Regions from separate parts of the Nocardia sp. NPDC004604 genome, predicted to be linked through region 1. Evidence: riboswitches for the same ligand, from Rfam matches in the RefSeq annotation. Region 1 holds a riboswitch; the other holds the start of a gene.

The links. Region 1 has a riboswitch for thiamine pyrophosphate ahead of ABZW16_RS22320 (cytosine permease). Riboswitches for the same ligand answer to the same signal wherever they lie in the genome.
Region 2: another riboswitch for thiamine pyrophosphate. It lies ahead of thiC (phosphomethylpyrimidine synthase ThiC); the one in region 1 lies ahead of ABZW16_RS22320 (cytosine permease).

The regions. Positions count from the first base shown of each region.
Region 1 is NZ_JBEXLC010000061.1:24,876-32,696, forward strand. It holds gene ABZW16_RS22290 (helix-turn-helix transcriptional regulator) at 222-1,001, opposite strand; gene ABZW16_RS22295 (pyridoxamine 5'-phosphate oxidase family protein) at 1,133-1,663, opposite strand; gene ABZW16_RS22300 (glutamate--cysteine ligase) at 1,749-2,843, shown strand; gene ABZW16_RS22305 (DUF4383 domain-containing protein) at 2,837-3,307, opposite strand; gene ABZW16_RS22310 (DUF72 domain-containing protein) at 3,390-4,187, shown strand; gene ABZW16_RS22315 (hypothetical protein) at 4,165-4,443, opposite strand; TPP riboswitch at 4,623-4,739, shown strand; gene ABZW16_RS22320 (cytosine permease) at 4,734-6,104, shown strand; gene ABZW16_RS22325 (alpha/beta fold hydrolase) at 6,246-7,679, shown strand; gene ABZW16_RS22330 (LOG family protein) at 7,741-7,821, shown strand, end outside.
Region 2 is NZ_JBEXLC010000029.1:24,054-31,874, forward strand. It holds gene ABZW16_RS13445 (MDR family MFS transporter) at 1-631, shown strand, start outside; gene ABZW16_RS13450 (MarR family transcriptional regulator) at 838-1,299, opposite strand; gene ABZW16_RS13455 (VOC family protein) at 1,358-1,765, shown strand; gene ABZW16_RS13460 (hypothetical protein) at 1,769-1,963, opposite strand; TPP riboswitch at 2,071-2,197, shown strand; gene thiC (phosphomethylpyrimidine synthase ThiC) at 2,190-3,848, shown strand; gene ABZW16_RS13470 (VOC family protein) at 4,014-4,448, shown strand; gene fahA (fumarylacetoacetase) at 4,654-5,835, opposite strand; gene ABZW16_RS13480 (homogentisate 1,2-dioxygenase domain-containing protein) at 5,832-7,088, opposite strand; gene ABZW16_RS13485 (TetR/AcrR family transcriptional regulator) at 7,286-7,821, opposite strand, start outside.

The DNA of each region.
Region 1 (7,821 bases):
CCCCGCCCGAACTCCCGGTTCCGATGCGTCGTGTTACGCACCGGGAATCAGTTCCACCGGACCTCGTTCGCGCCAAGGCGCCTGCGCCCGTACCGCCCGAGCGACTCCCAGTCCCGCGCCGTAGTTTTCGGATACGTCGGAATGGTCTTCGACTTCACCAGCACCTGGGATCGTATGTGACTGCATCCCATGCGTTCCCACGATTCGATCGGCGCGCCGGATCATCGGGATGCCGCGGTGAGGCGCTTCTTGGTTTCCTCGTCGGCGGGGAAGAACGATTCGACCGCCAGTTCAGCGACGGTGACGTTCATCGGGGTGCCGAAAACGGTGGTGACGCTGATGAACGACAGTTCGTGATCCTCGTGACGCAGGCGCAGCGGCACCACCGCTTGGTCGGGTTCGGGCAGCGCGAGATCTACTTCGCCGCCCGGATATCGGCGCAGTTCGTCACGGAGCTCGATCAGTTCCGGCGCGCCGGTGACCTCGATTTGGCGGGCCAGGCGCTCGAAAATGTGGCCGCGCCATTCGGCGAGGTTGATGATGCGGCTGGCCATACCGTCGGGATGCAGGCTCAGGCGCAGCGCGTTCACCGGTGCGGTGAGCAGCTTCGAATCGATACCCGCCAACAGCAGTGCGACACCGGCATTGGCGTCGATCATGTTCCAGCCCTGGTCGATGGCCAGCGCCGGATAGGGTTCATGTCCGGCGAGGATCTGGCGCATCGCGCCGCGCACCGCATCCATCGCAGGGGTATCCAGGTCGGGTTCGGCGTAGGCCGGAGCGTAACCGGCCGCGAGCAGCAGCCGGTTGCGTTCGCGCAACGGGATTTCCAACTGCTCGCACAGGTGCACGACCATGGTGCGGCTCGGATTCGCGCGACCCGTTTCGATGAAACTCAGATGGCGCGCGGAGGTTTCGGCGCGCCCCGCTAATTCCAGTTGGCTGAGCCTGCGCTCGAGCCGCCAGTGGCGCAACAGGTCACCGGCTGTCTGCGTACTCACCCTGCCGATCCTACGAACCGCACGGCTCAGAAACGATTACCCCGCGGGTAATAGTCGACGCCGCGATCACGACCTCGCGAGCGATCTCGGCGGGAGCTATACCCCGAGGACCGCGACGGCAGGGACGAGACTCAGAACCGCCAGCGGGTCGCACCGCCCGGCTCCACCGTCGACAGGGCGGTCGCGGTGCGCGCGGTCACGCGGTAGACGTGCCACGGCGGCGGGCCCGCAGAAGGGGCACTGTAGGCGGCGGTGAGCGCTCGGCCGGTGTCGTCCACGCGGGCGGGCCAACCCGCACCGACATAGCGCTGCGCCATATCGGCGACCAGCGTGGTGTCGGTGACCTGGGTTGCGGTGCCATCGAGCACCAGGTCGAACTCACGGGTCGATACGCTCACCGAACAGCGCGGATCGCGGGCCAAATTGCGGCCCTTGCGCGTGCGTGCGCCGGTCACGAACCAGAAGGTGCCCTCGACCCACAGCGCGCCGACAGCGGTCACATGCGGGCTGCCGTCGGGGTTGATCGTGGTCAGCCAGCAGGTGTGCCGGTCCGGGCCATTGCTGCCAGGGCCTTGTTCGATTCCGACGTCGAGCCGTTTTCGAATATCGGCCCAGTCGAGCGGCGGCAACTCGTACAGGTCTGCGAGATTGGTTGCGTCCATATCGGTAGGACGATCCGGATATCGGAAATTCATCGACGCTGGCCATCGCGATCGACGCGCACACCGCGCGCAGTAAACTCCAGGAATGGACGCGGCCTCGCCGACTGTTGGCGTGGAGGAGGAGTTCCTGCTGGCGGAGCCGATCAGTGGCGCCCCCAGCCCGCGCAATGTCGAAGTTGCGACGGCCGCGGCCGAGATCGGGATCGATCTGCAGTTGGAGCTGACGCGCTGTCAGGTCGAAACCAATACCGCGGTGCACACCCAGACCTCGGAATTGCTCGATGAATTGCGTCGACTGCGCACAGCTGTCGCGGGTTGCGCGGAAAAGCATGGTGCGCGCCTGCTCGCCGTCGCGGTGCCGCCCGCCGTGCCGGACGCTTTTCCGGTCACCGACACCCCCCGCTACCAGCGCATCGAGCGCAATTTCGGCATGCTCGCACATGAGCAGGGATTATGCGGCTGCCATGTACATGTCGGGGTGCCGAATCGAGAAACCGCCGTGCAGGTCGGGAATTATCTGCGACCCTGGCTGCCGGTATTGCTGGCACTGACGGCCAATTCCCCGATCTACCGCGCCACCGATACCGGATACGCCAGTTGGCGCAGCATTATGTGGCGACGCTGGCCCAGCGCCGGTCCCCCACCCTTTTTCGACTCCATCGCGGACTACGACGATATGGTCGAGATGATGCTGGCCAGCGGCAGCATTCTCGATACCGCGATGGTGTACTGGGACGTTCGGCCCTCGGCGACATTTCCTACCGTCGAGGTGCGCGTCAGCGATGTGCCGGCGACCGTCGAGGAGACGGCGCTATTGGCCACGCTGATTCGCGCCGGGGTCGTGATGGCACAGCAGGACCGGCGGCCCCCGCCGCGGGTATCCGCAGAACTCTTGCGCGCCGCGTATTGGAAGGCCGCCCGGTCCGGCCTGGACGGCGCTGGCCTCGACACCCTGACCGGGCGTCCCTTTCCGAACCGCACACTGCTCGCTCGGTTGATCGACTATGTCAGCCCGGCACTCGAGCAGTCCGGCGACCTGGACTTCGTCGCCGATACCGTCGAGGCGGTCGTGGCGCGCGGCAACGGTGCCCGCCGCCAACGCGCCGCGCTGCACGCGCACAACGATGTCATCGATGTCATCGACACCCTCGCCGCCGCAACCCTCGAAGGCTGTTACTGAGACTGAGACATGCCGAAGACCGGGCGCAGTCCACCGTCGCGGATGGCCTGAACGGCGACCAGCGCCAATAGCGTCGCGCCGGTCACCAGGTGCTCGATCGCGTCCGTCACATGGCTCGGGAAGCTGAAGACCAGCACACGGTGCGAGAACAGCGCCCACACTCCGACCGCAATTCCGCCACCCGACCCGGCGATCACGCAGTACCAGGCCGACCACGATTTGCGGGTCGCGGCTATCAGCGCGGGCCCGAACAGCAATAGCCCGGCCACCGCGTGCCAGCCGTTGTAGTCCATGCCGAGCACCGGTGTCGCCGGAGCGTGTTCACCGAGTTCGAAACTGGGTTCGGCGATCCACCCCGCGATCGCCCACGCGATATGCACCGCACCGAGCACGAAGACAGCCCACTGCAGAAAACTCCACTGCACCAACGCAATTCGACGCTCGACTACCGACTGTGCCCGCATCGCACCCTCCCGATATCTTCTACTACATAGCGTAGTTGATATAGCCGTCCCGGGAAAGGGATGCGCGTGCTTCGATGGAGATATGCCCCTGCTCGTCGGCACCTCGGGTTGGCAGTACCACGACTGGCGCGGCGTCCTGTATCCGGCGGAACTGCCGCAGCGGCTGTGGCTGGAGTTCTACGCCGCGGGATTCGCGACCGTCGAGAGCAACAGCGTCTTCTATCGACTGCCGAGCACCGAAACCTTCGCGTCATGGCAGGACCGGACACCGCCCGGATTCTGTTTCGCGGTCAAGGCCAGTCGCTTTCTCACCCATATCAAGCGGCTGCGCGAACCCGAGGAACCCGTCGCGCGGCTGTTGGAGCACGCATCCGGACTGGGCGCGAAGCTGGGCCCGGTGCTGCTGCAACTCCCACCGACGCTGCGCGCCGATCCGGCACTGCTCGACACCTGTCTGCGCTGTTTTCCAACCGACACGCGGGTCACCGTCGAACCCCGACACGAGTCCTGGTGGATTCCGGAAGTCCGTGCCGTACTTGCCGAATGCGGTGCCGCGCTGTGCTGGGCCGACGCCGATTCCCGCCCGGTCACTCCGCTGTGGCGCACAACGGACTGGGGCTATCTGCGACTGCACTCCGGACGCGCGACACCGCCACCGCGCTACGGCCGCACAGCACTCACGAGTTGGGCGCGCCGCCTGGCCGACACCTGGTCGGACCGCGAAGACGTCTTCGTCTACTTCAACAATGACCCGGGCGGCGCCGCGGTCCACGATGCGGTCGCCTTCGCGCACATCGCGAAAGCAACCGTCACCCGTACCCCGGACCTCGCGCAACCAGCAAGCGCGGCAGCGGGTTTCAGCCGACCAGGGTATTCATAATGGTGCCCGCACTGGATGCGATGACGCCGCCGAGCATCGCTCCGGCGAGCATCTTCGGCGACTCCAGGGTGTTATTGCTCCACTTCTCCCACGCGAACCGCCCGCCCGCGTAGGTGATGCCGCAGACGCCCGATAGCATCACCAGCCAGGTCAGGTAGCGGACCATCTGGAGAATCTTGTCCGAGTTGGGCGGGGCCTCCGGCGTCGGATTGTCGATTTGGGCCAGTACGGTCTCATGCACAGCGATCAGGATCATGGCGCGTCTCACTCCAGGGTCGGCGGGCGATGAGCAGCAGATAACCGGGCGATAACCAGATCGGTAGCGACAGTATGGACGCTCTCCGCAGCTTTCGTGGGCGGACCGCGGAACCTGTCTGGAATGTCCGAAGGCCGAGCCGGGCGCAGCCGCGGGCAGGTGTAACATTTCGCCCGAACAAACCCCAGCGCGGGAGCTCGGGCACGGCCGGGCTGAGAGGGCGGACCCCACGCTTCGCCGACCGCATGAACCTGTCCGGGTAATTCCGGCGTAGGGAGAGCGGTACCGGGATGTCTGCATCCACCCTTGATCGATCCGAGCGGCGCGAAGCTCCGCTGACCCTGGACCAGCCCGCACCGAAGGTGCTCTCGTTCTGGGATCAGAGCGCATTCTGGGCGAACCTCGGCGTCAGCCTGATCGCCTTCTCCGGCGCCTACACCGTGCTCGCGCCGAATACCGATGGCGCGGCCCAGATCTCCATCGCCGCAGGCATTCTCGCGATGATCATCGGAACTGTCGTCGGCGGACTCATGCTCGGCCTGGCCGCGGTGCCGGGCGCGAAAACCGGCAAACCCGCAATGATGTTGCTGCGCGGACTGTTCGGCGCCAAGCTCAGCTATCTGCCGACGGTGCTCAATATCGCCCAGCTGATCGGATGGGGCACCTTCGAGCTGATCGTCATCGGCGATGCGGCCGAGGAGTTGTTCCACGGTGGGCCGCACTGGGTTTACGTGGTCGCCGCGGGAGTGCTGACGACCGTATTGACGATCTGGCCCCTTGGCTCGGTGCGGATGCTGCGCCGATTCGTGACCGCCGGTGTGGTGATCGCGCTGATCTGGTTCTACATCCAGTTCGTGCGGGCCGGCCTGCCCGACCTCACCACCAACCCGGGTCCCACCGGCGACGGGCCGTTCGGCGTCGACTGGAACCTGTTCTGGATCGCCACCGACGCGGCGCTGGCCGTGTCCATCTCCTGGGTCCCGGTCGCCGCCGACTACACCCGGCATTCCCGCAGCACCGGTGCAGCATTCGGCGCGGCCAGTGGGGCGTATGCGGTCACCCAGATCGTCGCGTATGTATTGGGACTGTTCGCGCTGGCACTCGCCTCCAGCGACGGCGGGGTGTACTCGCCGTTCCTGAATGTGAGCCTCGGCGCGGTGTTCTTCTTCATCTTCGTCTTTCGTGAGGCCGACCAGTCGTTCGCGAATGTGTACTCCACGGCCGTCTCGATCCAGAACCTCGCGCCACGGGTCGATCGGCGCGTGCTGTCGATCGGTCTCGGCGTCCTGATCACACTGTTGGCGCTGCGGCTGAATATGGCGAACTACTTCGGTTTCCTGGGTCTGATCGGATCGGTGTTCGTGCCACTGCTCGGGGTCCTGGTCGCGGACTTCTTCCTGCGCGCGAAGGGACAGTGGAATACCGAGGCGAACGCCCCCTCGCGCTGGGGCATGGTTTTCGCATGGCTGGTGGGACTTTCGGTGTACCAGCTGATCAACCCGGGTGACGCAGGCGTGTGGACGCACTTCTGGGTGGACGTGCAGGAGAAGGTGCACTTCACCAAGCAGGCGTGGATGAGTGCGTCGCTGTTGTCGTTCCTGGCCGCGGTGGTGGTCGCCTGGTTGCTCGGACGGCTTGCGGTATTGCGTAAATCCGCCTAGCAACGCCGAATTCGCTGGGGCCCATTGCGGCTCTGCTGATCTCATGCGATGGCGGTTGACGCGTCGTTGATCTCGTTGCGACGCAAAACTTTCCGATCACGCAATCTTGCGTGCCCCGCAAGTTTGCGTATCGTGAATGGTGTGGCATTCGTACTCGGGTTGCGCGAACGCAAGAAGCTGGCGACTCGAGAGGCGCTGGGGTTCGCGGCGCTGCGGCTGGCGGTCGCGCACGGGCTCGACAATGTGCTGGTCGAGGACATCGCGGCGGCGGCGGGCGTCTCGCCACGCACATTCAACAACTACTTCGCCAGTAAATACGAGGCCGTCTGTTCGGTGGCGGTGGATCGGGCACGGCGGATCGCGGACGGACTGCACGATCGTCCGGCGGCCGAATCGCTGTGGCCCGCCGTCATTCACGCGGTACTCGCCGAATTCCGCGATGACGAACTGCCCGATCCGGCCTGGATCCGCGGCATTCGGCTGATCACCACCGAGCCCGCACTGCAGGGCGAATATCTCAAGGCGCAAGCCGTCATCCAAGAGGCCATCGCGACGGCCATTGCCGAACGCACCGGCCGCGACCCGCATTCCGATATGTTCCCGCGGATCATGGCCGGCGCCATGGCGACGGCACTGCAGGTCGGTATCGACCGTTGGGTCGATACCGACCCGCCCACCGCGGCACTGCCCGTCATCCGGGAAGCGCTGCGGCAACTGTCCTTCCTACCAGGAGCCTTTCCCATGGACGTCCCTACCGATCACACCCTCACCGTCCCCGGCGCCACACTCCACTACGAGATCCGCGGCACCGGTCCCCTGCTGCTGCTCATCCCCGGCGGCAACGGCGACGCCGGAACCTTCGGCCAGATCGCCGAACAACTCGCCGACCGCTACACCGTGGTCTCCTACGATCGGCGCGGCTTCTCCCGCAGTCCCGAGGACGGTGCGATCGACCATCGCGTCGAACTCGACGGCGCCGATGCCGCGGCCCTGCTCACCCACCTCGGCGACCAGCCCGCCGCGGTACTCGGCAGCAGTTCCGGCGCCATCGTCGCACTCGAACTGCTCACCGCCCATCCCGAACTCGTGCATACCCTCATCGCACACGAACCGCCGCTGGCCACCGTGCTCCCCGATGCCGACAAGTGGCTCGCCTTCTTCGAAGAGGTCTATCGCATCAGCAAGTCGGAGGGGTACCTCGCCGCATTGACCCACTTCGCAGTGGGTGTCGGGCTGCACCGGCCGCAAAACGACCCGACCGAGGAACCCAGCCCCGAGGTCGCGGCGATGGCCGAGCGCATCCAGCAGAACATGATGTTCTGGATGGAGCACGAAATGCGTCAGTACATCCGCTACACACCGGATCTCGACGCGCTGCGCGCCGCGGCGGACAAGCTGGTCCTCGCCGTCGGTCACGACTCCAAGGACACCTTCCCCGCCCTGCCCAACGCCGTGCTCAGCGAAAGCCTCGGACTCGACATCCTGGAATTCGCGGGCGACCACGTCGGATACAACTCCGCCGCCGAAGACTTCGCGACCCGACTCGATACGCTGCTCACCGAGCGCGCGCACTGACTTCTTCATGCGCGGCGCGCGTGCCCGCCGAACCAGATCACTCGCAACTATCGTCGACGCCATGGCTGGTCACACACCCCTACAGGTCGCGGTATGCGGACCACGTGACTGCACCGACACCGAGGCCGGATGGGCCAAGGAG
Region 2 (7,821 bases), on a different contig from region 1:
CGGATCGGTGCTGTATCTGCCGCTGTTCCAGCAGACGGTGCAGGGTGCCTCGGCGGCCAACTCCGGATTGCTGCTGCTGCCGATGATGATCCCCTTGCTCATCGTGTCCCAGATCGTCGGCAAGCGGATGACCGCCACCGGAAAGTACAAGATCTTCTTCATTCTCGGCGGGGTGTTCCTCACCGCGGGTGCCGTACTGCTGGCCACCGTCGATGCCGAAACCGGGCGGCTGGCAACGGGATTCGCGATGGCGCTGATGGGAGCCGGACTCGGCTTCTCGATGCAGCTGTCCACCGCCATCGCGCAGAACAGCGTGGAGATATCGTATATCGGCGCGGCATCCGGCGCGGTCACCCTGTTCCGCACCCTCGGCGGATCAATCGGTGTCGCGGCCTTCGGATCCCTGTTCACCAGGGCACTTCAGGGGCATGCGCCCGCCGACGGTCCCGGATATCTGGCCGCCTTTGCCTCCGGCGTCGGGAATGTCTTCCTGGCCGCCTCGGTGATCTGTGCGCTCGGCTTCGTGATCTCCTGGTTCATCGAGGAAGTTCCGCTGCGCGGCAAGGCTGTTGAACCGGCTGCGCAAGGCGGGCCGGCACCGGTTGCGTCGGAGAAGCAGACCGCGGTCTGATGCGGTGCGACGCCCGCTCGATCACACCGGGATCGGGCGGGTGTTGTGCCTGTGGGGCTGCGGTGTGGGTGTTGTGCCTGTGGGCCTGCGGTGTCGGCGTAGTGCCCATCGGCCGCGGTGGCGCGTGTGCCGCGGTGGCGCGTGTCGCGGCGCGATCCCGGTTGAATCCACTGTGGCCGGGCCCCCACGCGTACCGGTGCCCGGTGTCAATCCGCGACGGCGTCCGGGTGGGTGTGCTCGAACAGTCGACGCAGCATGTCCGACAACATGATTCGTTCCTCCCGGCTGAGCGGTGCGAGGATTTCCTCGCGCACTTGCCCGGCCTCCTTGTCCAGCGCCCGCAGTGCCGTCCGGCCGGACCTGGTGATCCGCACCGACATTCTGCGGCGATCGGCGGGATCGCGGGTGCGTTCGACGTGACCGGCGCTGGCCAATTCATCGACGATCTTCGCCACATCGCTGGGATGGATATCGAGCCGGATCCCCAGATCGCGCTGCACATGCGGGCCGAAATCAGCCAGCGCGGCGAGTACGGCCATATGCCACAACCGAAGTCCGCGCGCCGCGAGCCGCTCGGCGAATCGGCCGCGCGCGACCTTGCCGACACGTGACAGCAGGTAGGTGTCGAGCCCGAGCAGGCTCGGCGGCAGGGCCCGCGCGAATTCCATGCGACAAATTATAGGGCCGGTCCTACGATAGGTGGGCACCTACTAAATAGGAGATATCGTGGACGCCCTGTACCCGAGACTGCTCGTCACCCGCTTCGCCGAATGCTTCGAGTTCTACCGCGCCGTCCTCCCGGAGCTGGTCGGCGCGAAGCTGATCAAGGGCACCGCCGCGGGCCCGTACGCGAACTGGGATGTGGACGACCAGGCAGTCCTGGTGCTCTTCGACCGCGCTGCCATGGCCCAGGTCGCTGGCACCACCGATCTGCCGGTCACCCCGGCGCCCGCGCAGGACGCGGTGATGTTCGTGTGCCGAGTGGCCGATGTCGACGCCGGTGTCGCGCTGTGTCTGCGCAACGGCGCGACGCTGGTCGCCGGGGCGGTGGATCGTCCGGAGTGGGGGCCGAATCTGCGGACCGCGCATCTGCGCGATCCGGAAGGCGCACTTATCGAACTCCAGTCCTACTGAGAATCAGCTGATCTGCCAGGAGCCGACCTCGCGGTATCCGGAGTTGTAGATGGCCGAACCGTCGCCCTCGATCAGCTGGTAGTGCTTTACGTTGCCGCCCCAGTAGCGCAGGATGCGACCGAGCTCATCGGCGAGATCGGCAGGTGCTCGGACGCCCTCGGGCAGGACATCCAGATCTACCTCCAGGGTGAATTTCACCTTGTCGAATCTACCGGCGCGCCCTCGCCCGTCCCGCGCTTCGCTGTATGTTCCTCCGATCGCCGGGCGGGATGCGGACGTGGAAAGGTATCGTCGGGCGGGAAAATTTCACACCCAACGGGGGCTCGCACCAGCGGGCTGAGAGGACGGCTAGCCCAATTCGGGCGTTCAGGGCCGTCGACCGTATGAACCTGACCAGGTAATGCTGGCGTAGGGAGGAAATCAAATGGGCACAACTGCGTCCGCGGGTCGCTCCGCAGGCTCCGCTCCTGTCGACTCCGTGACCACCGGTCCGATCGAAGGCAGCGTCAAGCACTACCAGCAGGTCGATGACCTGCGCATTCCGGTGCGTCGGATCAATCTGACCAATGGCGAGCACTTCGACGTCTATGACACCTCGGGCCCGTACACCGACGAGGCGGCGACCATCGACCTGGACGCGGGGCTGCCCAAGCTGCGCGACGGCTGGGCCGAGCCCGAGGTCGACGGTCCGCCGACCCAGCTGGCCTGGGCACGTCAGGGCATCATCACCCCCGAGATGCGTTTTATCGCCGCGCGCGAGGGCGTGCGCGCCGAGCTCGTGCGCGACGAGGTCGCCGCCGGCCGCGCCGTCATCCCGGCCAACCACAAGCATCCGGAGCTGGAGCCGACCATTATCGGCAAGAAGTTCCTGGTGAAGATCAATGCCAATATCGGCAACTCGGCCGTCTCCTCCTCGATCGCGGAGGAGGTCGAGAAGATGGTGTGGGCCACCCGCTGGGGCGCGGACACCATTATGGATCTGTCCACCGGCAAGAACATCCACGAGACCCGCGAGTGGATTCTGCGCAACTCCCCGGTCCCGGTCGGCACCGTGCCGATCTATCAGGCGCTGGAGAAGGTGAACGGCGATCCGACCGCACTCACCTGGGAGATCTACCGCGACACCGTGATCGAGCAGTGCGAGCAGGGCGTCGACTATATGACCGTGCACGCCGGTGTGCTGCTGCGCTATGTGCCGCTGACCGCCAAGCGGGTCACCGGCATCGTCTCGCGCGGCGGATCCATCATGGCCGCATGGTGTTTGGCGCACCACCAGGAATCGTTCCTGTACACCAACTTCGCCGAACTCTGCGAGATCCTGGCGCGCTACGACGTGACCTTCTCCCTCGGTGACGGCCTGCGTCCCGGCTCCATCGCCGACGCCAATGACGAGGCGCAGTTCGCCGAGCTGCGCACCCTCGGCGAGCTGACCAAGATCGCGAAATCCCATGGCGTGCAGGTGATGATCGAGGGTCCGGGGCACGTGCCGATGCACAAGATCGTGGAGAACGTGCGGCTGGAAGAGGAGTTGTGCGAGGAGGCGCCGTTCTACACCCTCGGCCCGCTCGCCACCGATATTGCGCCCGCCTACGACCACATCACCTCGGCCATCGGTGCCGCGATCATCGCCCAGGCCGGTACCGCGATGCTCTGCTATGTCACCCCCAAGGAGCATCTGGGTCTGCCCAACCGGGACGATGTCAAGGTCGGCGTGATCACCTACAAGATCGCCGCCCACGCCGCCGACCTCGCCAAGGGCCACCCGCACGCCCAGGACCGGGACAACGAGTTGTCCAAGGCGCGCTTCGAATTCCGCTGGCGCGACCAATTCGCGCTGTCGCTGGACCCGGATACCGCCCGCGAGTACCACGACGAAACCCTGCCCGCCGAACCCGCCAAGACCGCCCACTTCTGCTCCATGTGCGGACCGAAGTTCTGCTCCATGCGCATTTCCGCGGACGTCCGGGAATACGCCGCGCGCCAGGGACTTTCGGAAACCGAAGCGATCGAGGCGGGGATGGCGGAGAAGTCCGCCGAGTTCGCCGACCACGGCGCCCAGGTGTACCTGCCCGTGGTCTCGTAGTTTCGTCCGCGGCGGTGACCTTGCCGCACTTATGGACGTGAGCGGGCCCGATCCGAACGTGCGGATCGGGCCCGACTTATTCGCTCACGCGGAGTTTGTCAGCGGTCGGTGCGAAGATGCCGGTTGAATCCAGGCCGAACAGGTCGCCGACAGATTGGAGCCGTGATGGGCAAGGAGTTCCAGGTGACGTACGACTGCGCCGATCCCGGTGCGCAGGCGACGTTCTGGGCGGAGGCGTTGGGCTATCACCTGCAACCGCCGCCCGCGGGCTTTCCGGATTGGACGACCGCGTTGACTGCCTGGGGCGTACCGCCGGAGCATCACAACGACCGGTCGGCCATCCTCGATCCCGATGGCTCGGGGCCGCGGCTGTTCTTCCAGAAGGTGCCCGAACCGAAGACCGCGAAGAACCGTGTACACCTGGATATCCGCGCCGCGCCCGGACTGACCGGCGACGAACGGATGACCGCGTTGGAAGCCGAGGCAACCCGACTCGTCGCGATCGGTGCAACGCGACTCAGCCGTACCGAGCCGGGCGGCTTGGACGCTGGTCACATCGTGCTCACCGACCCGGAGGGCAATGAGTTCTGCCTGGACTGAAAGTCGATGCCGGCGTCCGAGTCGACGCAGCCACCCGTCCACCGCATCACTCCGCAAACCTACGCAGTCCCTCACCCCGCCACCTCGGTACTTTGCCGCATAACCATTGGCTACCTCGTAGGCCGTACCGTGTGCGAGGTCGCCACGAGCTATGCGCCACTCGACCTGCCCTCGTGGCACCCGACAATGCACGCGTGGGATCGCGTTATGGTGCGGTGCGGGCATGCCAGATGCGACCGCGGACCTCGCCGAGGCCGATGCGATGCGAATTCGGACCCGGGGCCGAGGCGGTGATGACCACCTCGTCGCCATCCTCGAGGAAGGTGCGGTGCAGGCCGTTCACCGTGAGGGGTTCGGCTCCGCCCCAGGACAATTCGATGAACGAACCGCGCTGGTCGGGGGAAGGTCCGGAGATGGTGCCCGAGGCGTAGAGGTCGCCGGTGCGGGTGGCGGCGCCGTTCGCGGTGAGATGCGCCAGCATCTGCGCCGGTGACCAGTACATCCGGGCATACGGTGGGTGCGCGACGGTTTGGCCGTTCCAGCGCACGGCCAGATCGATATCGAATCCCCATGGCTGGCTGCCCCGCAGATAGGGCAGCGGCTGGGGCACTTGCTCCGGCAGCGGTATGCGGGCCTCCTCCAACGCGGCCAGCGGGGTGACCCAGGCCGACAGCGACGTCGCGAAGGATTTGCCGAGGAAGGGGCCGAGCGGCTGATACTCCCAGGCCTGGATATCGCGTGCGGACCAATCGTTCACCAGCGCGACGCCGAAGACGTGCTCGGCGAACTCGTCGATATCGATGGGGGTGCCCAGCTCGGAACCGACCCCGACCAGGAAGCCGAGCTCCGCCTCGATATCGAGACGCTGTGACGGTCCGAAATCCGGTGTGCCGGATTGTGTTCGGCGTTGGCCGCGCGGGCGCACGATATCGGTCCCGGAGACCACCACGGTGCCGGCGCGTCCGTGATATCCGACCGGCAGATATCGCCAATTGGGTAGCAGCGGTTCGGAATCGGGACGGAACAGTCTGCCGAGGTTCGTTGCATGGTCGATGCTGGCGTAGAAGTCGACGTAATCGCCGATCTGCACCGGCAGTTCGGTCCGCACATCATGCAGTAGGTGCACGGCGGCCGTGGGCAATTCGGTATCGATCAGCTCGCGGATCCGGTTGCGCACCTCGCGCCAACGACGCGGTCCCTGCGCCATGAAGGCATTGAGGCTCGGCTCGGCGAATACCGGATCCTCCAGTGCCGCAGCCAGATCGATGACGTACTCGCCGATCCGGACGCCGACGCGAAAATCCTCGCCCTCGGGTGCGAAGACCCCGTAGGGGAGATTGCGGGGGCCGAAGAGGTCGTCGTCGGCTACTTCGACGCGGGTCTTCATGCGGGCCCACGACGCTGGTCCGCGTGCGGGCGCTGATCGGATCGCCGGTGTCCGTCGGACTGTGGTCCGCGACCCGACCAGGTCCACGCATATCCGGGATCCTCACAGGCCAGCGCGCCCTCACCGAGTTCGAGCGGCCGGAACGTGTCGACCATGACCGCGAGTTCGTCGAAGAAGTCGATGCCGATACTGCGCTCGTACGCGCCCGGCTGCGGACCATGCGCATAGCCGCCGGGATGCACCGACACCGACCCCTGGCCGATGCCCGAACCCCTACGCGCCTCATAGTTTCCGCCGCAGTAGAACATGATTTCGTCGCTGTCGACATTGGAGTGGTAGTACGGCACCGGAATCGATAGCGGGTGGTAGTCGACCTTGCGCGGTACGAAATTGCACACCACGAAGTTGACGCCCTCGAAGGCCTGATGGGCGGGCGGCGGCTGGTGCACCCGGCCGGTGAGCGGTTCGAAATCGGAGATATTGAAGGTGAGCGGATACAGGCAGCCGTCCCAGCCGACCACATCGAAGGGGTGCGTTGCGTAGATCATCCGGGTGCCGACCACGCGACCGCCGGGACGGTGTTTCACCAGCACCTCGATATCGGTTCCGGTGGCCATCAACGGCTGCGACGGGCCGTGTAGATCGCGCTCGCAGTACGGCGAATGTTCCAGCAGCTGACCGAATTTCGATAGATAGCGCTTGGGTGGCGTGATGTGGCCGGCCGCCTCGATGACATACGCGCGCAGCGGTTCCGGGCCGGTCGGTAGCCAGCGGTGCGTGGTCGCCCGCGGAATCAGGACCTGGTCGCCCTGTCGGGCGGGGATGGTACCGAAGACCGTTTCGACAACGGCGGCACCGGATTCCACGTACACCAGCTCATCGCCGATCGCATTGCGGTACAGCGGTGAGGCGCCCTTGGCCGCGACATAGGAGATCCGCACATCCGCATTCCCGAGCAGCAGCCGTCGGCCGGTGACCGGATCGGTTTCGGCCGGAGTATCGCCGGGGAACAGCTGGTGCAGCCGCAGATGGCGATGGCGTAGTGGATGATTCGGGGTCAGGGACTGGTCCGGCAACTCCCAGACCGTCGAGTCGACGATGGCGGGCGGCAGACCGCGGTGATAGAGCAGCGAGGAATCGCCGGAAAAGCCTTCCTCGCCCATCAGCTCTTCGTAATAGAGCTGTCCCTGGTCGTCTCGATGCTGCGTGTGTCGCTTCGGCGGCACCGCTCCCACCTGCCGATAAAACGCCATGACCGCACCTCCGCCGGACCGCTGAATATGCCCCCATCGTAGTGCCCGGTGGTGGGGTACAGGGCCGGATCGGTGGACATTTTGCCGGTCCAGGGCCGCCTTCTGCGGCATTCCGTCTAGTGATAGGGCCAACTGCTGAACAATTGTCGACCGCCGGTCGGGCCAGTCGAGCGCATGGCGCAATCGGTGGCGTTTGCTCAGGCGTGGCGCAGCGCGCGGTATACGGCCGAGCCGACGAATGCCCCGAGGCGCTGCGGATCCCAGTCGCCCTCGCCGGTGAGCAGGGTGCGCACCGCGCCCTCGCCCGCGGACACCCACAGTTCCACCAGCACCGGCAGTTTATGGTCGGCGTCCGCGGTGCCCCATGCGTGCAGTGTCGGTCGCAGCAGTGCGGTGCAGCGCTCGACGGCGAGTTTGCGGCCGCGCCCGAATGAATCCGCAACGGCGGGATCGGGATTGCCGTACAGCAGTCGCCACGCATCGGGCCGATCGGCCGCCTTCTCCAGCAGTGCGCGGAAGCCGTCGATGAATACGGTCTCGCCCGCGTCGACATCGCGGGGCGGCAGCACCTCGAGCAGTCCGCCGACGAGAAAGCTCTCCTCACGCTGGATCAGTGCCTCGATCAGTTCGACGCGATCCGGAAAGCAGGCGTACACCACGGGCCGGGTCACATTCATCCGCTCGGCGATCGCGGCCATGGTGACCGCCGCGATGCCGTGTTCGACGGCGATCG